3 regions of the Streptomyces sp. NBC_01451 genome follow, and region 1 is predicted to be linked to each of the others. Evidence: riboswitches for the same ligand, from Rfam matches in the RefSeq annotation. Region 1 holds a riboswitch; each other region holds the start of a gene.
The links. A riboswitch is a leader RNA that binds a small molecule or an ion and turns the genes downstream of it on or off. The one in region 1 is predicted to bind cyclic di-AMP.

Region 2: it holds a riboswitch for cyclic di-AMP, as region 1 does, so the genes downstream of both, OG595_RS16445 (transglycosylase family protein) here and OG595_RS15340 (C40 family peptidase) in region 1, are expected to answer to the same signal.
Region 3: it holds a riboswitch for cyclic di-AMP, as region 1 does, so the genes downstream of both, OG595_RS37565 (C40 family peptidase) here and OG595_RS15340 (C40 family peptidase) in region 1, are expected to answer to the same signal.

Annotation. Positions count from the first base shown of each region.
Region 1 covers NZ_CP109479.1:3,535,223-3,542,994, forward strand. Annotated here, with positions in the region: gene pcrA (DNA helicase PcrA) at 1-806, opposite strand, end outside; cyclic di-AMP (ydaO/yuaA leader) riboswitch at 1,102-1,276, shown strand; gene OG595_RS15340 (C40 family peptidase) at 1,285-2,484, shown strand; gene OG595_RS15345 (hypothetical protein) at 2,512-2,865, opposite strand; gene OG595_RS15350 (C40 family peptidase) at 3,342-4,469, shown strand; gene OG595_RS15355 (response regulator transcription factor) at 4,483-5,298, opposite strand; gene OG595_RS15360 (ATP-binding protein) at 5,295-6,623, opposite strand; gene OG595_RS15365 (PspC domain-containing protein) at 6,767-7,772, shown strand, end outside.
Region 2 covers NZ_CP109479.1:3,797,655-3,805,426, reverse strand. Annotated here, with positions in the region: gene OG595_RS16470 (glycoside hydrolase domain-containing protein) at 1-232, shown strand, start outside; gene OG595_RS16465 (SurA N-terminal domain-containing protein) at 435-1,097, shown strand; gene OG595_RS16460 (nucleoside triphosphate pyrophosphohydrolase) at 1,248-2,303, shown strand; gene OG595_RS16455 (cytochrome P450 family protein) at 2,455-3,762, shown strand; gene OG595_RS16450 (transglycosylase family protein) at 3,934-4,938, shown strand; cyclic di-AMP (ydaO/yuaA leader) riboswitch at 5,123-5,295, shown strand; gene OG595_RS16445 (transglycosylase family protein) at 5,299-6,018, shown strand; gene eno (phosphopyruvate hydratase) at 6,428-7,714, shown strand.
Region 3 covers NZ_CP109479.1:8,519,075-8,526,846, forward strand. Annotated here, with positions in the region: gene OG595_RS37525 (glyoxalase) at 52-684, opposite strand; partial or broken gene OG595_RS37530 (ECF transporter S component) at 942-1,040, shown strand; gene OG595_RS37535 (8-amino-7-oxononanoate synthase) at 1,238-2,365, shown strand; gene OG595_RS37540 (DUF397 domain-containing protein) at 2,487-2,711, opposite strand; gene OG595_RS37545 (helix-turn-helix domain-containing protein) at 2,721-3,578, opposite strand; gene OG595_RS37550 (ATP-binding protein) at 3,791-4,252, shown strand; gene OG595_RS37555 (LysR family transcriptional regulator) at 4,263-5,195, opposite strand; gene OG595_RS37560 (LysE family translocator) at 5,312-5,941, shown strand; gene OG595_RS37565 (C40 family peptidase) at 5,998-6,471, opposite strand; cyclic di-AMP (ydaO/yuaA leader) riboswitch at 6,475-6,654, opposite strand; gene OG595_RS37570 (hypothetical protein) at 7,038-7,346, opposite strand; gene OG595_RS37575 (ATP-dependent Clp protease proteolytic subunit) at 7,354-7,772, opposite strand, start outside.

The DNA.
Region 1 (7,772 bases):
TCCGGGAAGGCGCGCAGCAGGTTGACCGTCGTCATGATCAGGTCGTCGAAGTCGAGCGCGTTGGCCTCACGCAGTCGCGACTGGTACATCGCGTACGCCTGGGCGAGGGTCTTCTCGAAACCGTCGTTCGCCTGGGCGGCGAAGTCCTCCTCGTCGATCAGCTCGTTCTTCAGGTTGGAGATCTTCGCGCTGAAGGACTTGGGCGGGAAACGCTTGGGGTCCAGGTCCAGATCGCGGCAGACGAGCGCCATCAGCCGCTTGCTGTCGGCGGCGTCGTAGATCGAGAAGGAGGATGTGAAGCCGAGCCTCTTGCTCTCCCGCCGGAGGATCCGCACGCACGCGCTGTGGAACGTCATCACCCACATCGCGTTCGCGCGCGGGCCGACGAGGTGCTCGACGCGTTCCTTCATCTCGCCGGCGGCCTTGTTGGTGAAGGTGATCGCGAGGATCTGGCCGGGGTGGACGCCCCGCTCGCCGAGCAGATACGCGATGCGGTGCGTGAGCACACGCGTCTTGCCGGAGCCGGCGCCCGCCACGATGAGCAGGGGGGTGTCGGCGTGCACGACGGCCGCGCGCTGGTTCTCGTTCAGCCCGTCCAGGAGCGCGGCCGGGTCCACCACCGGGCGCGGGGCGCCGTCGCGGTAGTACGCGTCCCGGTCCGGCGGCGCGTCGAACTTCCCGCCGAACAGGTCGTCCGGAACGGGCTCCGGCGCATGCTCGTCCTCGGGCGGCGGCGGGGGTTCCTCCTCGCGGGCCCGAGGACCCTGGAGGTCCGCCAGGAAGCTGTCGTCAAAGAGGCTGCTCATCGCTCTCCGAGTCTAGGCGCCCCCACTGACAACCCGCCGCCACCCCGAAAACATCCCCCCGTCATCCGCACCGGACGATCCGACCTGTCCGAACAAGGGGCACAAAAAGCGCGCACTCACGGAATTCACCGACCAGTGCGACGGAAAATTTCCGACTGATCACACAAAGCGATGTTTACGGCCGAGGTCACAAAAACGTATCGGGCATAGCGGTCACCAACCTTCACAGGAGCCACACCTGTTGGTTAGCGTGCCGTAAGGCCGCTCGACCTCCACCGGCGAACATCGCCGGGCCGTGCGGCCTCCGCCGAGTCCGATCGTGCCGCCCCTCGCGGCAGGAGCCGGGGACCCACCGAAATCCTGGGGTGAATCGGTCCGACTGCCGTCCAGGGCAAGGACCGTAGGGCAATCCTTCCGAATGACCCGCCCGAACCCGACAGCTAACCCGGTAGGCGGAACGTGGAAGGAGTCGCCTCCCTTGGCGTCGTCGCACCGCAAGTCGCGTCCTACGGGAACGCGCGTAGCAGGCATACGGACCCCCGCCTTCGCCACGGCGGCCCTGACCTCCGTCGCCCTGCTGTCCCAGACCGCCAACGCCGCGCCGAACTCACCCGCCGCGCCTCCGGCGCCCTCCTCCGACGACAAGCCGAGCGTGGAGGATGTCGAGGCGAAGGTCGGCGACCTGTACCGCCAGGCCGAGACGGCCACCGACAAGTACAACGCCGCCAGGGAGAAGACCTCCGAGCAGCGGGGGCGCGTCGACGCCCTGATGGACGACGTGGCCCGGCGCACCCAGAAACTCAACGACGCGCGCGAGGAGCTGGGTTCCTTCGCCGCGGCCCAGTACCGCACCGGATCCGCCACCCCCGACACGACCACGACGTTCCTGCTCGCGGACGACCCGCAGGACTACTTCGACCAGAACCAGCTGATGGACCGCCTGACCGCCCGCCAGAAGGACGCTGTCGACGACTACACCGGGCAGCAGGCCGAGACGTCGCGGAAGCGCCAGGAGGCCACCGCGGGCCTGGAGGCGCTCACGGAGTCACAGGACGAGTTGCAGAGAACCAAGACCGCCGTCCAGACGAAGCTCGTACAGGCCCGTCGGCTGCTCTCCCGACTCACCGCCGAGGAGAAGCTGCGGCTCGCGGCGATCGAACGGGAGAAGCAGGCGGAGGCCCGCCGCCAGGCACAGGAACTCGCCCAGCAGCAACAGGCGGCGGAGCAGCAGCGGCAGGAAGCCGCGGCGGCGGCGCGGCAGCCGACGGGCACCAGCGCCTCGGACACGTCGACGGCTTCGGTCCCCGACTCCTCGTACGCCACCAAGGCCGAGAAGGCCCTGACCTTCGCACGCGCACAGGTCGGCAAACCGTACGTCTGGGGTGCGACGGGCCCGGACTCCTACGACTGCTCAAGCCTCACCCAGGCCGCCTGGAGGGCCGCCGGAGTCACCCTCCCGCGCACCACCTACGACCAGGTGAACGCGGGCAAGACGGTTCCCCTCTCCGACATCCGCCCCGGTGACCTGGTGTTCTTCTACGACGACATCAGCCACGTCGGCCTGTACATCGGCAACGGCATGATGATCCACGCCCCGAAACCGGGTGCGTACGTCCGGGAGGAATCGATCTTCTACGACGGCGAGTCGACGATCCACAGCGTGGTGCGCCCGGCCTGACGCGCCGTGGACGGAGGTCCGGCCGGGTCAGGTCCAGAGCACGGCGATGAAGATGTTCGCCGTGGTGAACAGGCCCACCAGGCCGAACAGTCGCTTGTCCACGGTCTCGTCGTCCCGCTTCACGTAGACGAGGCCGAGGATCACGATCAGCAGGGCCAGCTTCACACCGATCTTGATGTTGTCGACCGGCTGGTCGTCGGCCTGGTTGAGGCCCACCAGGACGGCGCCGGTGACCAGCATGGTGAACGCGCCGTGCAGCATCGCGGGCACGAAGCGCGCCGTCCCCTGCCCCATCGCCTTCAGCTGGGTGAGAAACCCGCCCAGGAGCGAGGCGATGCCGATGATGTGCAGGCCGACGAAGAGATGGATGAGTACGTCCATGGTCCCGGAGCCTAGCCAGCGGCGCCCGCGCCGTACGACACCGGGCCGGGCGTACAGCGTCCGCGAGGCGTGCACGCGGCACCCCGGGACCGCGCATATATGCACCCCATAGCACCGTGTCGCCACCACGTGCCCCGTGAACCTCCGCATCGGTCAGCCGTCAGTGCGAAGTCGGCGGCGCCGGAACTCGATCACGGTCTCATGCGGTCACCCGGCGGTCGGCTCACGCCAGTTCCGTACATGGCGTTACCCCCACGCCCCACTCAGGTTTAGCGTCCTCCACCAGGTGCCCGGCTCCCCACCGCCGCCCGGGCCAGGGGCGGCAGTCGGACACCACCGCCGAGAAAGTCCGGCGGCGGACCGCTCCCCCTGTGCGAGCCGCCGCCGGACGCGCAACCGCCCTCCTGGGTCCGCTTCCCAGGCAGTCGTCCGGCGGTCGTCGCAGTGGCGGTCGTACGAAAGGACGTGACACCCCGGTGGCAGCGCACCGCAAGCCCCGACAGCGCTCGCTCAACGGCAATACGGCCCGCACCGCCGCGACGATCGCCCTCGCGGGCGCGGCGACGGCGACGGGCTTCGACGGCATCGGGTACGCCGAGCCACAACTGACCCCCGCGCAGGTCGAGGCCAAGGTGCACAAGCTGTACGAGGAGGCGGAGGTCGCCACCGAGAAGTACAACGGCTCGAAGGAGAAGGCCGAGCAGGCGGAGCGGCGGCTGGGCACTCTGCGGGACGAGGCGGCACGCAAGGAGGACCGGCTCAACTCGGCGCGGGAGGCGCTGGGTTCGATGGCCGCTGCACAGTACCGGTCCGGCGGGCTCGATCCCGCGCTGCAACTCGCCCTGTCCGAGGACCCCGACGGCTATCTGGACGGCGCCGCGTTCGCCGAACGGGCGGGCAGCAGACAGGCGGCGAACGTGGCCCGGGTACGCGAGCAACTGCGGGAGATCGAGCAGCTGCGCGGGGCCGCCCACGTCGAACTGACCTCCCTCAAGTCCCGTCAGACCGAGCTGAACCGCCACAAGAAGACCGTGACGGGCAAGCTGGGCGAGGCCCGCAGGCTGCTGTCCCGTCTCACCGCGGAGGAACGCGCCCGGATCGCGGCGCAGGGCGGCAGTGACGGCGGCGGCTGGGACGGAGGGCATGCTTCACGGTCGTCCGGGAGCGCGCGGGAAGGCCTGGGGACTCCGGGAACACCTGGAGTCCCCGGGGCGCCCGGCGCGTCCGGGACCTCCGGAGCGGCCGAAGCGCCCAACTCCCGAGCGGCAGCGGCCGTCGCCTACGCCTACCAGAAGCTCGGCAGCCCCTATGTGTGGGGCGCCACCGGCCCGAACGCCTTCGACTGCTCGGGCCTCATGCAGGCCGCGTACAACTCCGCGGGCATCTCCCTCCCCCGCACCACCTACGCCCAGATCAACGTTGGCCGGCGTGTCTCACGGTCCGAACTCCTCCCCGGCGACCTGGTGTTCTTCTACTCGGGCATCAGCCATGTCGGCATGTACGTGGGCCGCGGCCAGATGATCCACGCCCCGAACCCGTCGGCTCCGGTACGGGTGGCACCTCTGGACGAGATGCCCTTCGCCGGGGCCACGAGGGTGGTGTGAGGCGGGGGCTCGCCTAGACGAGGCGCCGTGCCGTGGCCCACCGCGTCAGCTCGTGCCGGTTCGACAGCTGGAGCTTCCTGAGCACGGCCGACACATGCGACTCCACCGTCTTCACCGAGATGAAGAGCTGCTTGGCGATCTCCTTGTACGCATACCCCCTGGCGATCAGCCGCAGTACCTCTCGCTCGCGCTGCGTGAGACGGTCGAGGTCCTCGTCCACCGGCGGGGCGTCCGTGGAGGCGAACGCGTCCAGGACGAAACCCGCGAGGCGCGGCGAGAACACCGCGTCGCCGTCCTGGACCCGGAAGACGGAGTCGACGAGGTCCGCGCCGGTGATCGTCTTCGTGACGTATCCGCGCGCACCGCCGCGAATCACGCCGATGACGTCCTCCGCGGCGTCCGAGACGGACAGTGCCAGGAAGCGGACCGGCCGCGTCGCGTCGGCCATCAACGGGGCGCAGCGGCGCAGGACTTCGACACCGCCACCGCCCGGCAGATGGACATCGAGGAGGACCACCTCGGGCCGGGTCGCGGTGATGACGGTGACCGCCTGGTCGACATCGGCGGCCTCGCCGATCACCTCGACACCGGTCCGCTCGGTCTGCCCGATCTCGGCCTGGACACCCGTACGGAACATACGGTGGTCGTCGACGAGCACCACACGCACCCGCCGCCCGCCCGCCTCACCACTGCGGCTGCCCTCGGCGGCGGACTCCCCGGCCTGTCCGGCCGCGTCGGCTTCCGTCGGCTCGGCAGGTGCTGTCGACTCGCCCGCATCCTCCGAACCGGCCGACCCGGTCTGCCTGTTGTCCCCGTGCGCCTCGCTCATGACGTGCTCTCCGCCCTCTCCATCTCCAGCTCGACCTCCGTGCCGCCGCTCGGTACCGCGCGCAGTCGCGCCGTACCGCCGTGGCGCTCCATGCGGCCGATGATCGATTCTCTGACGCCCATGCGGTCGGCGGGTATGGAGTCGAGGTCGAAGCCGGGCCCGCGGTCCCGGACGGACACGAAGACCGTCCTGCCCTCGACCTCGGCGTAGACCTGTACCGCGCCGCCCTCGCCACCGTACTTGGCGGCGTTCACCATCGCTTCCCTCGCGGCCTGCATCTGCGCGCCGGTTCTGTCGTCGAGCGGGCAGTCACCGACAACCACCACCTCTATGGGGACACCGTGCTTGTCCTCCACCTCGGCCGCGCTGCGCCGCACCGCCTCGGCGAGAGTGCTGGGCTCGTCGGCCTCTTCCTTTCCGGTGCCCTCCGGTTTGTAGAGCCAGTTGCGCAGTTCACGCTCCTGGGCGCGGGCAAGGCGGCGCACCTCGTTCGCGCTCTCCGCGTTGCGCTGGATCAGGGTCAGGGTGTGCAGCACCGAGTCGTGCACATGGGCGGCGACCTCAGCACGCTCCTGGGCGCGAATGCGCATCAGGCGCTCCTCGGAGAGATCCTGGGTCATACGGACGAGATACGGACCGGCCAGCAGAGCTATCCCGACCAGCACCGCGAGCGCGGCCTGGAGGACCGAGCCGAGGTGCGCGGCGGAGCCCTGCAGGACGAAGACGCCGGACACGCCCGCCGTCACCAGCAGGACGCCGGCTGCGGCCCGGACGAGGGTGAGCGTGCGCCGTCGGCTGCCGACCTCCATCCAGCGGGCCCGCCGTGCGTTGTCCGCCTGCCGCCAGACCAGGGCGACGCCGGCGGCGACGAGCACGATCGGGAACAGATAAGCCTTGGCGCCTCCGCCGAGATTCACATTGCCGACGAAGACCATGGCCACGACGACCATGAGGAGCAGCGCGACGATCTGGCCCTTGTCCGGCTTACGGGCGACGAGTCTGCGACGGCCGTCGGGTGAGGACTCGGTGCCGACGAGGGACGGGGGCCGCTGGGCCTCGACGCCGCCGACACCCAGAGGGACGAAGAACCAGAAGGCCGCGTACAGCAGGGCACCGAGGCCGTCCGCCATGAACAGGCCGACGAACATGAGGCGCAGCCAGATCACGGGCAGCCCGAGATGCCCGGCGAGCCCTCGCGCCACGCCTCCGAGCCAGCGTCCGTCGCTGCTGCGGTAGAGCTTGCGCGAGGGCCGCGGTTCGACGAGTGGCAACGCTGCGGCTTCCGGCATGCCATCGATGTTCACACGCCCGGCGGGCCCGGGCATCAGGGTCGGCCCCCGAGACTCCCCTGATCTTCGGGCCGGCCTGCCGTCGAACGTTTCCCCCGCCCCGTCTCAGGGCCGATATCAGGGTTCGCCCAGGGTCATTCCGACTGCCGCCGGGCCGCCGCAAGCGCCACCATGGACGCATGACAGATCACGCACACGCCGCGACGGGTCCGGGACCCGGCTCCGGCCCGCGCCCCGACCCGGGCGCCGGGCCGCAGGATGCCGCACCCGCCGCGGCGACCCCGCCCACGAAGAAAGGGGAACCGCGCGCGCCCGAGCACGCGGACACAGGCGCACAAGCGGATACGGGTACTGGTACTGGTACTGGTACGGATTCAGGTGCGGGCGCGGGAGCGGGAGCGGGCGCACACGCGAGTTCCCTCACCTCCGAAGCATCGGACAGAGCCGCCACAGCCGACGAGCAGTTGCCGGCCAGGTTCCGGCGCGACCGCCGGCAGAAGATACTGGGCGGGGTGTGCGCGGGGCTCGGGCGGACGTGCGACATGGACCCGGTGATCTTCCGGATCACCCTCGCGGTGCTCTCCGCCACCGGCGGCATCGGCCTCATCTTCTACGGCTTCGCCTGGCTGTTCGTGCCGTACGACGACGATGAGGAGAACGAGGTCCGCAAGCTGCTCACCGGCCGCGTGGACGGCCAGGCGCTGACGGCCGTGCTCTTCGCTCTGGTCGGCTGCGGTGTGTTCCTGACGATGCTGAAGAACGGCGGGGTCCTCTCCTTCGCCGTCATACTGTCCATCCTCCTCGCGGGCGCCGGCTACTGGTCGCGCAACCGCGGCGCCCCCGACCCCGACCCGCTGGCCGCCCAGGCCGTCGCCGACGCCCCACCGGAGGCCCAGGCGCCCCCCGTCCCCTCCGCCTACCCCTCCTGGTGGCGCGACCCCATCGTCAAGGACGGCACACACGTCGGCGGTACGGGCTATCTGTGGGGCCCCCACGACACCCGCGACCGGGACATCTCGGCGGCGGTCAACATCACCTACGGCAACTATGGCAACTACGGCGGACTCCATCCGGGCATACGGACCCCCTGGCCCGGCCGGCCGAAGCCACGCGGCCCGCGCTGGATCGGAGGCTGGATCCTCCTGCTCGCGCTCCTCGCCGGTTTCCTCGGGACAGCGGCGAAAT
Region 2 (7,772 bases), 260 kb from region 1:
CGCGAAGGCGATAGCCCAGGCCACCGACCGCACCAACCTGCCGGGCAACATGTGGTACGCGCTGTGGGACAAGCAGAACACCACCACCGCGGACTGGCCCTTCGCCGCCACGCTGTGGACCAACCACAGCCGGGCCCACCAGTACATGGTCAACAGCAAGGAGACGCGCGGCGGTTACACGATCACCGTGGACCGCAACGCGTGGGACGCACCGGTGGCGATCACCGGCTGACACGGCCAGGGCGGACATGGCGGGATGGCGGTGCCCGAAGTCCCGGTGAATCGTTGGTCGAATGGCTTGGCCAGAGCCCGGCCACTGCCTAACATCGATCACCGCAAGACTTTGTGCGCCCGCCCGTCGCCCGACCGCCACCCCTCAACGAGGCGCTGCGCGCCGCACCTGCTGGTCTGCACAATCTCCTCAGGAGGCTTCCTTGCACCGCCGTCGTCGCACCGCGCTGTTCCTGTCCGCCGCGATCGTCGCGGCGGCACCGCTCCTCACCGCCTGCGGAAACGACGCGCATCCCGGCGCGGCGGCCGTCGTCGGCGGGCAGCGGATCACGGTCGCGCAGCTGGAGAGCAGGGTGAACGAGGTGCGCGCGGCGCAGCGGGCGGCCACCTCGGACGAGGCCCAGTACGCGCAGGCCGTCGCCAGAACCGGCAGCCTCACCCGGGACACCCTGCACACGATGGTCCTCGACCGCGTCCTGAACCAGGCCGCGAAGAACGCGGGCGTGACCGTGACCCGCAAGGACGTCCAGACCCTGCGGGCCTCCCTGGAACAGCAGGCGGGCAGCGCGAAGGCCCTGTCGGACGCGTGGCTCCAGCAGTACGGCGTCGCCCCGGCACGCCTCGACGACAGCCTGCACACCGAGATCGTGGCCCAGAAACTGGCCGCCGCGCTCGGCGCCGACATGAACTCGCCGGACGGCCAGGCCACGTTCTGGAAGGCGATGTCCGAGGCCTCGAAGACCCTCGACGTCGACCTCAACCCGCGCTACGGCAGCTGGGACGTCCAGAAGAGCAGCCGCGTCGACGCGAAGACACCCTGGGTACGGGAGATCACGGCGGCGCAGACGGCCGAGGAGACGGCGTAACGGCCATGAGGTAACGGCCACGGCGTAACGGTTGTCCGTACGGATGTGCGGATGCGTGCGTGTACGCGTGTGCGGGCGCCGGTGTGCACAGGGGTGGCAGGCCTGTGGACAACCGCTGGGGCTGTCGGCGGGGTGAGTTACGTTCGGAGGGTGAACGCAACCAGCGGCTTCGAGACCGCTCCGGAGACGGAGACCGACCCCGGTCGTGTCGTCCTGCTCACCACCAGCCACCGCGTCGCCCCCGGCCTGCTGTCCTGGCCCGCCTGGCAGACCCTGCACGCGGCCGACCGGGTGCTGTGCGCGGACGGTGCGCATCCGCAGCTGCCGTATCTGCGGGAGGCCGGCATAGCGGTCGAGGAGGCCTCCCCGACCGCCGAGGCGCTGATCGACGCCTGCGCGGGAGGCCGGACGTCCGTGGTCGTCACGACCGGCGAGGGCGACCCGGCCCTCACGGACGGCCTGGCCCGCCTCGCCGGCTCCGGCCGCGTCCGGATGCCGGACCTCGAACTCCTCCCCGCCTCCTACGACCTCCCCGGCGCCCGCCTCCTCGACCTCGTCCAGGTCATGGACCGCATCCGCCTGGAGTGCCCCTGGTCCTCCCGCCAGACCCACAGAGGCCTGGCGAAGTACGGCATCGAGGAGGCGTACGAACTCGTCGAGGCGATCGAGGAGGGCGACCGGGACGAACTGCGCGAGGAACTCGGGGACGTCCTGCTCCAGGTCGTCTTCCACGCCCGCATCGCCGAGGACGGCATCGAGGCGGGCAGTGCGGAGGACGGCGAGGAGGGCACGGCCCCGTTCTCGATCGACGACGTGGCGGCCGGCATCGTCACCAAGCTGATCCACCGCCACCCGCACGTCTTCGGCGACGAGACGGCGTCCACCCCGGAGGACGTCAAGGAGCACTGGCTGCGCACCAAGGCGGTCGAGAAGCAGCGGGAGTCGGTGACGGAGGGCATCCCCCTCGGCCAGCCCGCCCTGGCGCTGGCGGCGAAACTGGCGTCGCGGGTGCACACGGCGGCCCTGGACGTCCCGCTGCCCCAGGGCGAGGGCATCGGATACGAGCTGCTGGAGATGGCGGTACGGGCGGAGCGCGAGGGCGTGGACCCGGAGGCTGCACTGCGGGCCGCCGCGCGGGCCTATCGGGACGCGGTGCGGGTGAGGGAAGGGGTGGCCGGGGTCTCCGGAGCGGCTACGGGCGAGTGACGGTGCCCTGAGCCGGGCCCGCCCCTCACGGAACCGCTCCCCAGGGTCGATGCTGAGGCCTGGGCGGCACGGGAGGCGTGCCGGAAGTGTGGCCGTCCCGGAGCCGAGAGGGCCCCGCGGGAGCCGTCCGCCCTCCCGATACCGTCACCGGGTGACCAACCAGCCCCTCTCCACGCCTCCGACCCCCGCCCCCGAACTCTTCACCTGGGAGTTCGCGACGGACCCCTACCCCGCCTACGCCTGGCTCCGAGAGCACGCCCCCGTGCACCGGACGAGACTTCCCAGTGGCGTCGAGGCCTGGCTGGTCACCCGTTACGTCGACGCCAAGCAGGCCCTCGCCGACCCCCGGCTCTCCAAGAACCCGGCTCACCACGACGAGCCCGCGCACGCCAAGGGCAAGACCGGTATCCCCGGTGAGCGCAAGGCCGAGCTGATGACCCATCTGCTCAACATCGATCCGCCGGACCACACCAGGCTCCGTCGGTTCGTCGCCAAGGCGTTCACTCCGCGCCGTGTCGCCGAGTTCGCGCCCCGCGTCCAGGAACTCACCGATCACCTGATCGACCGGTTCGCGGCGAACGGCTCCGCCGATCTCATCCACGAGTTCGCCTTCCCGCTGCCCATCTACGCGATCTGCGACCTGCTGGGCGTACCCCGCGAGGACCAGGACGACTTCCGGGACTGGGCCGGGATGATGATCCGGCACGGGGGAGGGCCCCGGGGCGGGGTCGCCAGGTCCGTGAAGAAGATGCGGGGCTATCTCGCCGAGCTGATCCACCGCAAGCGCGAGGCGCTGACCGACGTGCCCGAACCCGGCGAGGACCTGATCTCCGGGCTCATCCGTGCCTCGGACGAGGGCGAGCACCTCACCGAGAACGAGGTCGCGGCCATGGCGTTCATCCTGCTCTTCGCCGGTTTTGAGACAACCGTGAATCTGATCGGCAACGGCGTCCACGCCCTCCTCACCCACCCCGAGCAGCGCGCCCGACTCCAGGCGTCCCTCGCCGTCGAGGACTCCTCCCTCCTCGAAACCGGCATCGAGGAACTCCTCCGCTACGACGGTCCCGTCGAGCTGGCCACCTGGCGCTTCGCCACCCGGCCGCTCAGCGTCGGCGGGCAGGACATCGCGGCCGGCGATCCCGTCCTCGTCGTCCTCGCCGCCGCCGACCGGGACCCGGCGCGGTTCGCCGACCCCGACACCCTCGACCTCGCCCGCCGGGACAACCAGCACCTCGGATACGGCCACGGCATCCACTACTGCCTCGGCGCCCCGCTTGCCCGTCTGGAGGGGCGCAGCGCGCTCGCCACCCTTCTCACCCGCCTCCCCGACCTGCAACTCGGCGCAGATCCAGCCGAGTTGAGGTGGCGGGGCGGACTCATCATGCGCGGACTGCGTACCCTGCCCGTCGAGTTCACGCCGGTTCGGGGAACCGGGCACGCGGCGTCGAAGGGGTCGTAGAGGATCGCGGGAAGGTGACACTCCCTCAACAATGTGATCTTCACGTGATCTGCGCGGCATTAACTTGTGACAAGTGATCGCCTGTCGATACGTTCGTGCACCAGTGCGATGCCTTGCATCACTCGCATCACCCGTCGCACCGCTCCTCGCTGTCTCGTGAAAGGCCATCGCATGCTCTCCGGGAACGGTCGTCACCGTCGCCCCCGTCAGGCCCCGGCCGCGCTCGTCGCGGCCGGTGTGGCAGGCTCCGCCATCGCGATCCCGCTGCTCGGTGCGACCGGCGCCAGCGCGGCCAGCGGTACCACCTGGGACCGGGTCGCGGAGTGCGAGAGCGGCGGCTCCTGGAGTGCCGACGCCGGCAACGGCCACTACGGCGGGCTCCAGTTGACCCAGGCGGACTGGGAGAAGTACGGCGGTCTCGCGTACGCCGGGAGCGCCGACCAGGCCAGCCGTTCGCAGCAGATCGCCATCGGCGAGAAGATACTCGCCGACCAGGGGGCGGGGGCCTGGGAGGCCTGCGCACTGCTGTCCGGGCTCGGCAAGGACACCGCCTCGGCCGACGTCGACACCGGCGTGGCCGGGGGTGGCGCCGACGATGCCGCGGACGGGACCTCGGGCCTGGGTCTGGCCTCGGGCTCGGACTCCACTCCCTCCTCCTCGACTTCGGCGTCACCCACCCCTTCGGGGTCGCCCTCTGTCGACCCCTCGGCCCCGACCGACGCCTCCGGCTCGTCGCCGTCCTCCGTGCCGTCCCTCGGGGCCACGACCGGCCCCGGCGACTCCGCCGGGTCGGCCATCTCCCTGTCGCCGTCCCCTTCCGCCCCGTCGCCGGGCGCGGGCGGCGAGGCGGAAGGGAGTGTTTCGCCCGTGGGCTCCGCAACGGGTGAAGAAGGGGGCAAATCCGGGCGCAGTGCGGGAAATCAGGTTGGTGAAGTCGGCGCCGAGGCGTCCGTCGGCGCCGAAACCCCCGCCGGTACCGGTCGTCACCGCGGCCAGGCCGAGGGCTCGTACGCCGGCAGTGTCGGGGGCGTCCTCTGGGGTGTCACCGACTCGCTCGATCTCGCGGGCGGACAGTCCGGGACCCCCGCCGGGACCGAGTCCTTCCTCGACGCGGACTCGGGCCTCGTCCTCCCCGGTCAGACCCTTGCGCTAGGTAGCGAACCCGGGCAAAACTAACCGGAGTTCACGTCATGGTTTGACGCTGAATGTCCGTTATCGATGCGGTGAGACAAAGGTCTCAGAAGCCCTGATCGTCTTTGTATTTCGGAGGATCAGCTGTTTACGGTCGTCATCGCCCGCCACAGTGGGCCCCGCCGGTCGTAACGCCGAATCCTGCCAACGGCCGTACGGGAACAGTCGTCGCTATCAAGCGCCGTAGGCAGGAGCGGGGGACCCAAGGTAAGTGCCGCACCGGGCAGTTGTCCCGGAGCGGCTTGGGGTGAAGCCGTACGCCGCCCGAGAGGGACGTACGGCCGGGCAACTCAACCGGCCCGAACCCGACAGCTCACCTCGCAGGCGTCGGTGAGGGGATCACGCATGCTGTTTACCGGTAAGGGCAAGCACCGCCGTCCGTCCAAGGCCACCCGGGTCGTCGCCATCGCCGGTGTCACCGGTGCCGCGGTCGCCGCTCCGCTCCTCGCGGCCGGCTCCGCCTCCGCCGCCACCTCCGCCGAGTGGGACACGGTCGCCCAGTGCGAGTCCGGTGGCAACTGGTCCATCAACACCGGCAACGGCTACTACGGCGGCCTCCAGTTCTCCGCCTCGACCTGGGCCGCGTACGGCGGCTCGGCGTACGCCTCCACCGCCGACCAGGCCTCCAAGTCCCAGCAGATAACCATCGCCGAGAAGGTCCTCGCGGGCCAGGGCAAGGGTGCCTGGCCGGTCTGCGGCACGGGCCTGTCCAGCGCCTCCTACAACGGCGGCGCGAGCAGCGGCACCGGCACGAGCGACAACAGCTCGTCCAGCAGCTCGAACAGCTCCAGCAACTCCGGCGAGACCTCCACCCGCTCCACCGACAACCAGCCGGCCTCGCGTTCGCAGGACCGGCCGGCCGCGAAGAAGACCGTCACCACCCCGACCGGCAAGAAGGTCAAGAAGGGCGACGGCGAGTACAAGGTCGTCAAGGGCGACAGCCTGAGCGCGATCGCCGAGGCGCACGACGTCAAGGGCGGCTGGCAGAAGCTCTTCCAGCTGAACAAGGACATCATCGACGACGCCGACTTCATCTTCCCGGGCCAGCAGCTGCACCTCAGCTGACGCGGCTGACGCGGCTGCACCTCGGCCGACGCCGCTGCGGCTCGGCCGAACCGCCGCCGACCCCGGCACCTGCGGGCCGGAACCCTCCCCGCATCCCGGCCGGTTCGTAGGTGAACCACAGGGCTCTCACATCCGTGCCTTCCATAGTGAGGGCCCGTGAGGGTCACCCCCGTCCCCCACGGGCTCCCCGCTTCGGTGCGTCTTCCCCCGTACGCACCGGAGCGGGGCTTTTTGTTCCCTGGGGGAACAATGTTTACCCTGGGTTCCGTTCATGTTCCGTCCATGGGGTGGTCGGACGGCTGGCCGATCCCCCGGAGCCGGTTAGGCTCATCAACGCGGAGCCGCTGCGGCCCCGTACCCGCGCGAGGCCCAGCAGCCCCGCGTACCCGCGTCACATCCCATGAAGGAGATGCTCGTGCCGTCCATCGACGTCGTCGTAGCCCGGGAAATCCTCGACTCGCGAGGCAACCCCACCGTCGAGGTCGAGGTCGGCCTCGATGACGGCAGCACCGGTCGTGCCGCCGTCCCGTCCGGCGCCTCCACGGGAGCCTTCGAGGCCATCGAGCTGCGCGACGGTGACCCCAACCGCTACCTCGGCAAGGGTGTCGAGAAGGCCGTCCTCGCCGTCATCGAGCAGATCGGCCCGGAGCTCGTCGGCTACGACGCCACCGAGCAGCGCCTCATCGACCAGGCCATGTTCGACCTGGACGCCACCGACAACAAGGGCTCCCTCGGCGCCAACGCCATCCTCGGCGTCTCCCTCGCCGTCGCCCACGCCGCCTCCGAGGCCAGCGACCTCCCCCTCTTCCGCTACCTCGGCGGCCCGAACGCGCACCTGCTGCCCGTCCCGATGATGAACATCCTCAACGGCGGCTCCCACGCGGACTCCAACGTCGACATCCAGGAGTTCATGATCGCCCCGATCGGCGCGGAGTCCTTCTCCGAGGCGCTGCGCTGGGGCGCGGAGATCTACCACACCCTCAAGAAGGTGCTGAAGACCAAGGGCCTGTCCACCGGTCTCGGCGACGAGGGCGGCTTCGCCCCGAACCTGGAGTCCAACCGCGCCGCCCTCGACCTCATCATCGAGGCCATCAAGCAGGCCGGTTACGTCCCCGGCGAGCAGATCGGCCTCGCGCTCGACGTCGCCGCGTCCGAGTTCTACAAGGACGGCAAGTACGAGTTCGAGGGCAAGTCCCGCACGGCCGCCGAGATGACCGAGTACTACGAGGAGCTCGTCTCCGCGTACCCGCTCATCTCCATCGAGGACCCGCTGTACGAGGACGACTGGGCCGGCTGGAAGACCATCACCGACAAGCTGGGCGACAAGGTCCAGATCGTCGGCGACGACCTCTTCGTCACCAACCCGGAGCGCCTCGCCCGCGGTATCGAGGAGGGCTCGGCCAACGCCCTGCTCGTCAAGGTCAACCAGATCGGCTCGCTGACCGAGACCCTGGACGCCGTCGAGCTGGCCCAGCGCAACGGCTTCAAGTGCATGATGTCCCACCGCTCCGGCGAGACCGAGGACGTCACCATCGCCGACCTCGCCGTCGCCGTGAACTGCGGCCAGATCAAGACCGGCGCCCCGGCCCGCTCGGACCGCGTCGCCAAGTACAACCAGCTCCTGCGCATCGAGGAGATCCTCGACGACGCGGCGGTGTACGCCGGCCGCAGCGCCTTCCCCCGCTTCAAGGGCTGACCAACCAGGGTTAAGGCATAGCCAGTCGTACGTACGTCCCCGTACCCGGTCCCGTACC
Region 3 (7,772 bases), 5.0 Mb from region 1:
ATAGGGGGGCCTCCTCTGTAAGTGCCGTCCTGTAATCGGAGGTCACTCGGGTCAGGCGGTGACGGTCAGAGGAGTCATGGTTTCCCAGAGGAACCCGTCCGGGTCGCTGAACGGGTCGGCGTCGCTGGAGAGCACCAGCCGGTGCGATCCGGTGCCGACGGCGGGGACACCCGCGTCCTTGGCGAGGGCGCGGCGCTTGTACAGAGCCAACTTGACGGGGCCCGGCCCGGTGGCGAACTCGACGTACTTGCCGCCGAAGCTCTTTCCCACAGTGAGACCCTGTTCGATGTAGAACTGCTTGCTGGCCTTCACGTCCTCGACGCCCAGCAGGAGCACGAGCTCGTCGAAGTCCCGGGTGACCGGGCCCGTGTCCTTCTTCGCCGATGTCGCGATCTTCCAGATCGTGCCGTCCGGGGACTGAACGACGCCGCCGTAGCCCCACAGGGACTTCGAGGTGGGCTTGAGGGCGGTGGCGCCGGCGTTGAGGGCGGCGCCGACAAGCGCGTCGACGTTGCCCGGCTGGGACACCACGAGCGACAGGGTGAAACCGCGGAAGCCGGTCGTGGGGGCTTCGGAGGCACGCAGTCGCACTGGCGGCGGGACCAGTCCGAATGCGGTGGAGTAGAAGCGGGCGGCGGCTGTGGTGTCGGCCACCTCAAGGGTGACGGAGTCGATGGAGTTCATGTCCTCGACGGTAGGGCGGCCGAGTCGCCGATACTTCTCGAAAACTGCTCGGTCTGGCCCGCTGGGGCCCCGGGCCCGAGCGGCCTTCGGACCGCCGCCCCGCCTACCCGAGCCGTGGTCGGCGTTGAGCAGCCGGGCTGGTGCGACGCGCTCGCGCCCCTGTCAGTCGGCGCCTTCCCCGTACCGGACAAGCACGGAGAGTTACCGCTCGGGACGCTCTGGCTGGCGTCACGCGCTTTCGGCATCGTCCGGTGGCGCACTTCTTCGGATTCCTCCTCACCCTCTCCTTCTGGCCGTTCGCCCTCGACCCGAACAGCCCTGTCGCCTATCTGCCCGGCCTGCCCTCCACCAAGCAGTGCTGTTAGGTCTTGAGCATTGCTCGACAGACTGTGAGGAACGATCTTCGATCCAGGGCGTGATACGGCCTCTGACGTGGTCTTTATCCTTGCTTGATAAAACCCGCTGTGGGTATTGCCACATCCGGGGTGTCAGAGGGTCCAGCTAGGGTCTGTTCACTGCCTACAAACGTGTAGCTGCGCGGGAGGACCGACCCATGGCGTTCGGCTGGATCGACGAGCAGGCCGAGGCGCGACGCCGCGCGGGACTCGTGCGGACCCTGCGGCCCCGCCCCGCCGACTCCCCGCTCCTCGACCTCGCGAGCAACGACTATCTCGGCCTGGCCCGCCACCCCGAGGTCACCGAGGGCGCGGCGCGGGCCGCCCGGCGGTGGGGCGGGGGCGCCACCGGCTCGCGGCTCGTCACCGGCAGCACCGAACTGCACGCGGAACTCGAACGCGAACTGGCCGACTTCTGCGGTTTCGAGGCCGCCCTGGTCTTCTCCTCCGGCTACGCGGCCAACCTCGCCGCGGTCACCGCGCTCGCACCGCACGGCTCCCTCGTCGTCTCGGACGCGGGAAACCACGCCTCGCTGATCGACGGCTGCCGCCTGGCCCGGGGCACGACCCAGGTCGTCGGGCATGCCGACCCGGACGCAGTCCGCAAGGCTCTCGGCACGCACACCGGGCCCGCCGTGGCCGTGTCCGACACCGTCTTCTCGGTCGACGGGGACGCGGCACCGCTGGCCGAACTGGCCGCCGCCTGCCGGGAGTTCGGCGCCGGGATGGTCGTCGACGACGCGCACGGGCTGGGGGTTCTGGGTGAGGGCGGGCAGGGGTCGGCGTACGCGGCCGGGCTGGCGGGCGCGCCGGACGTCGTCGTGACGGTCACGCTGTCCAAGTCGCTCGGCAGCCAGGGGGGTGCGGTGCTGGGGCCGGCCCCGGTGATCGAGCACCTCGTCAACGCGGCCCGTACGTTCATCTTCGACACCGGCCTCGCCCCCGCTGCGGCGGGCGCGGCCCTCGCGGCCCTCGGGCTGCTGCGCCGCGAGCCCGAACGGGCCGCACGGGCGCGTGCGGTGGCGCGTGATCTGTACACCCGGCTGACGGCTCAGGGGCTGGCGGCGGTGCGGCCGGACGCGGCCGTCGTCTCCGTGCGCGCCCCGTCACCGGAGGGGGCCGTGCGGTGGGCGGCCGACTGCCGGGCCGCGGGAGTGGGTGTGGGCTGCTTCCGCCCGCCGTCCGTGCCCGACGGAGTGTCCCGGCTGCGGCTGACCGCCCGCGCGGACCTGGCCGAGGAACAGATCGCGCGGGCGGTACAGGTGATCGGCGAGAACCGACCGTAGATCCGTAGATCCGTAGATCCGTAGATCCGTAGATCCGTAGAACTGTGGATCCGTGGTGATGCGGGTGATCAGTGACACGCGACCATGAGTCGGCGAACCGCGGCCGTGCGTCGTGGGGCGATCACCGGAGCGCGGTGAGGAAACCCTCCCAGCTCTCGGGAGAGAAGAGCAGGATGGGCCCCGTCGCGTTCTTGGAGTCGCGTACGGCGAGCAGTCCGGCCCGGACTCCGGTGTCCGGACGGGCCGTCTCCACACAGTTGTTCGCGCCGGTGCTGTAGCTGCTGCGCAGCCATTGCGCACCGGGCGGTTCGACGACGGACAGTACGTTCCGAGGCAGTGCTGACATGGTGCCTCCTTACACGCCGTGATGCAGACCGGCGATGAAATCCAACGAGTCCTCGGGCGAAAGGGCGTGGATCTGAAGGGTGTTGAAGGCCTCGCTGTAGGCCTGGAGGTCTTCTTTCCGTTCGAGATAGAGGCTACTCACCATCTGGTCGAGAACAACCACATCCAAGTCAGAAGTGCTCGGAAAGGAGAAGATAACGAAAGGGCCGGTGATGCCGATATATGCCCCTGCGGCGAACGGCAGGATCTGGAGTTGCACCTGGGGCAGCCGGGCCGCTTCCATGAGGCGTCCCAGCTGACGCGTCATCACCTCCGGGCCGCCCACTTCACGGCGCAGCACCGCCTCGTCGAGGACCGCGCTCAGCGCCAGCGGCGGATCCGAGCGCAGTACGTCCTGCCGGGCCAGCCGCACCTCGACCAGCGCGTCCAGCCGGGCTTCCTCCAGGCCGTCCACGGCGGCCCGGGTCATCGCACGGGCGTACTCGCGGGTCTGCAGCAGCCCCGGTACCACCGAGGTCTCCAGGGTGCGCATCGTGCTGGCCTGCGACTCCAGGCTGATGAAGTCCCGGTAGGTGGGAGGCAGTACGCCACGGTAGGCATGCCACCAGTGGTGCCGGCCGCCGTGCTCGCCGCCCGCCAGCACGAGCAGCAGCTCGCGCGACTCGCTGTCCGGGACCTGGTACGCGTCGAGAAGTAACCGGACGTCGTCCGGCTTCACCCCGCTCGCGCCCGTCTCGATCCGGCTCACCTTCGACTGGTGCCAGCCCACCAGACGGGCCGCCTCACCGCTCGTGAGCCCGGCCCTGGCACGCAGCGCGCGCAGTTCGGCGCCCAGTTTTCGGCGGCGCACCGCGGGACCGTACTGCATGGGCCACTCCTTACTCCTAATGAGCCGCCCAAATACGATCTGGGGTCGCAGAGTTCACCGCTTCGAGCGACAGATATATGCATATCTTGGTGGATCGCACCCCGTGACCCGCGCGGGAATGGCAGTCTGGCGCGAAGCACCAGTCCGGGACCGTACTCGAACCAGCCGCTCCGTGTCGGGCCGCGGTCCTGTGGGAAAGGGACGACGTCGCCATGGCAGATCACCTGGAAGCATCCGTCACTCTGCCGAGCGATCCCGCCTCGGTCTCCGCCGCCCGTGCGTATGTGGCCAACGTGCTGGCGGAATGGGGCCTGCCGGGTGACACCGAGGCAGCCGACAGCATCCGTCTGATCGTCTCGGAACTCGCCACCAACGCCGTACAGCACACCTTCGGGTTGTCACCCACCTTCACGGTGGACGTCGCCCTCGACCGTGACGAACACCTGCGCATCGGCGTGACCGACAGTCACCCGCGCTTCCCCAAACGTCTGCCCGCCGCCGTGCAGCAGGACAACGGCCGCGGGATGGTCATCATCCGCTGGCTGACCGCGGAGTCGGGCGGCAGACTGCGCGTCCACCCCACCCGCGAGGGCGGCAAGACGGTGTCGATCGAACTCCCGTGGACGGTCCCGGCCAGGCCCCCGGTGACGGCGGTCGGCCAGCAGGAGCCGTAACGGTTCGGCCCTACGTCCCGCTGCCGTGGCCGACGCCGTGCGCGCGGCCGAACGCGCCCCGCAGCAGGGCGCGGAAGGCGTCCGCCGCGGGCGCGCTCTCGCCGGTGCGTCGGACGACCGAGATCGTCCGGCGGAGGTCGCCCGGTTCCAGCAGCCGGGTCCCGACCGGTGTGACCGCCGTGCGCGCGACCATCTCCGGTACGACCGCGACCCCGAGCCCCGCGCTGACCAGCGCGCACACCAGGGCGTACCCCGGTGTCGCCACCAGCACCGACGGGGTGGCACCGGCCCGGGCGAGGGCCGCCTCCACGCCCTGGCGGGGCGGATGGTCCGGCGCCATGCTGATCAGCGGCTGGCCCGCCAGCCCGGCCAGGGGCAGCCGTGACGTGTCACCCGCCAGCACATGGCCGGGCGCGGTCACCAGGACCAACTCCTCGACGAGGACCGGTTCGGCGGTGACCGACGCGGGCAGCGGCGCGGGTACGGCCGGTTCGTAGGTGTGCGTGAGCGCGAGATCGACCTCCCCGGCGGCCACGGCTGCCACCCCGGCGGGCGGTTCGTAGTCCGCGACCGACAGCTCCACGTCCGGATGGGCCCGGCGGAACGCGCTCAGTACCGGCGGCAGCAGCTGGATACCGGCCGTCTGGAAGGTGCCCAGCCGCAGCGCGCCGCCCGACAGGCCGGTGAGCCGGGCCAGTTCGTGCCGGGCGCGGTCCAGCTCGTCCAGCACCCGGCGGGCGCGCGCCGTCAGCAGCTCGCCCGCGGGTGTGAGCCGGGCGCCCCGGTGATGCCGTACGAGCAGGGCGGTGCCCGTCTCCCGCTCCAGCTTGGCGAGTTGCTGCGAGAGCGCGGGCGGCGTGTAGCCGAGGCGCTCGGCGGCGCGGGTGATGGACCCGGCCTCCGCGACCGCCACGAGAGCGGCGAGGCGTGTGGGGTCGTACATCCGGCTGCTCCAGGTAACGGGACGGGAGGCCATGATCGAGGCTTAACGGTTGCTTAAGGCAGACCCAGGTTATTCGACATACCTGTTGAAGGCCTGCCCCGGGCACGCTGGACGCCATGGACGCACAGCTCATCGCCTTCACCGGGGTCGCCGCGGGCATGGTCGCCATGCCGGGCGCCGACTTCACCGTCGTCGTGCGCAACGCCCTCGTCTCCCGGCGGGCCGGGGTCGCCTGCGCGCTGGGGATCACCGGCGGGCTGCTCCTGCACACCGCGCTGGCCGTCGCCGGTGTCGCAGCCGTGCTCACGGCGGTGCCCGCGCTCTTCAGGGCACTGCAACTGCTGGGCGGGGCCTACGTGTTGTACCTCGGGGCGCGGACGCTGTGGTCGCTGCGCGGGCCTCGGGCGGCGGTGGCCGAGGAGGCGCGGACCGCCGTACGTCCGTGGCGGCAGGGATTCGTCACCAACGCGCTCAATCCGAAGGCGCCCATCACGTTTCTGAGTCTGCTGCCGCAGTTCGTGCCGGCGGGCGCTCCCGCGCTGCCCCGGACGCTGCTGCTCGCGCTGATCATCGTGGCGCTTGCCCTGGTGTGGTTCCCTGCGGTGGCGCTCCTGGTGGACCGGCTCGGCCGGTGGCTGCGCCGGCCGCGGGCCGCCCGGGCCGTCGAGGCGGTCACCGGCACCGCGCTGACGGGCCTCGGCGCGCTGCTCCTGCTGGAGCCACCGCTGTCGCTTCTGCCGCTGTGACGGGTCCCGGGCCGGGACGGCTGCCTGCCTACGGCCGCCGTCCCGCCCCGGGGAGGTCAGCTGACCCGGCCGTACCAGACGCTCTTCGTCCAGATCTTCTGGAGCTTCACGACTTCCCCGGTCTTCGGGGAGTGCCAGATCTTTCCCTTCCCGGCGTAGATGCCCACGTGGTAGACGTTCGAGCCCGAGTGGAAGAAGACCAGGTCTCCGCCCCGGCGGCTCTTGGCGGCTATGTGCTTGGTCTTGTTGTACTGGGCCGCTGCCGTACGAGGCAGGGACTTGCCCGCCTTCTTGAACGAATACTGCGTGAGACCGGAGCAGTCGAACCTCTTCGGTCCCGCGGCGCCGTACTTGTAGGGCGAACCCTTCTTCGAAGCCGCGATCTGAAGTGCCTTCGTCGACGGGGCGATCGCCGCGGCTTCGGTTGCGACTCCGGGGATCACCAGGCTGCCGCCGACGGCGGCGAGGGTGAGAGCCGAGGCCGTACCGGCACGGGTCATCAGCGACGGGACACGATTGAGCGCAGACATGCGCAACCCTTCGTCAGCCGCCTGTGAAGGATGACCTGTCGGATTCGGGCTGGCGAAGTTGCCCGGCCGCTGACGCGGCTTCACCCCAAGGGCTGCTCGGCCCGGTCATGGCGTGACCGTTCCGGCGACCCGTCGTGCTTGGGTCCTCCACTCCTGCCGATGCACATCTGTCGACCGGTCATCCAGGCGGCGGCAGGACTCGGCGTCCGCCCGGATCGCCCCGCCGCTTGTGGCGGGGGCTTGTCGTCAGGAAGGGATCTTGGCTCATGGAAGTAGGAAAATCCCAATGGAATCGGGGCTTTGTGGTGTTACTCACCGCTGACCCATTCGGGTGGACACCCTTACTCCCGGACGACTTTCGAGGGGGTCGCGCACCCTCGGACCAGCGCTTGAGCGGTCTCGTTTCGGTCACGAACTACGCGCGTCGCGCAAGCCGAACGGGCCGCTCGGGGGACCGGCGACTACTCCAAACGGGGGATGGGGTGCAGTCACTTCCCGCCGCGTTCCGGACACCCGGGCGCCGCCGCACACGGGTCCGCCCGGCACGCGTCCGCCGCCCGGACGGGTCAACTGGCGGGCTCACGCGGAACGGTGACGCGCGCCGTGCGGCGCTCCCCGTCGAGGACGCGCAGCGCACGCGCCAGCGTATGGGCGTGCACCTCGGCCTCGCCCCGCTGATGCATCAGCTCCAGCGCGTCCCGCAGCGCCACCGCCTTGGCGACCAGCGCCTGCGCGGCCCGCAGCCCGCGGTACGTGTCGCCGTGGTAGGCCGGGTTGATACGGCCGAGCAGATCGGCGACTTCGAGGTAACGGTCGATCAACTCGCCCTCCGCGCGCGTCAGGGCGGGCAGCGGAGGCAGTTCGGGCGGAAGCATCGGCGGCTCACCTCGTGCCGGGGGCGGGGGACGACGACTTGCGGCTGGGCACGATCCGGTCCACCAGGCCGTACGCCAGGGCGGCTCGGGCATCGAGGATCTTGTCCCGCTCGATGTCGGCGGCGACCTGCGCCGGGCTCTGTCCGGTGTGCCGTACGAGCAGTTCTTCCAGCAGGTTACGGACCCGGCCCAACTCCCGGGCCTGAATGGCGAGATCGCTCGCCTGCCCGTGGACCGGCTCGGCCAGCGAGGGCTGGTGGATGAGCACCCGGGCCCCCGGCAGCGCGCTGCGCTTGCCCGGCGTACCCGCCGCCAGCAGCACCGCCGCGGCGGAGGCCGCCTGCCCCAGACAGATCGTCTCCACCTCGCAGGTGACGTACTGCATCGTGTCGTAGATCGCCGTCATCGCGCTGAACGAGCCGCCGG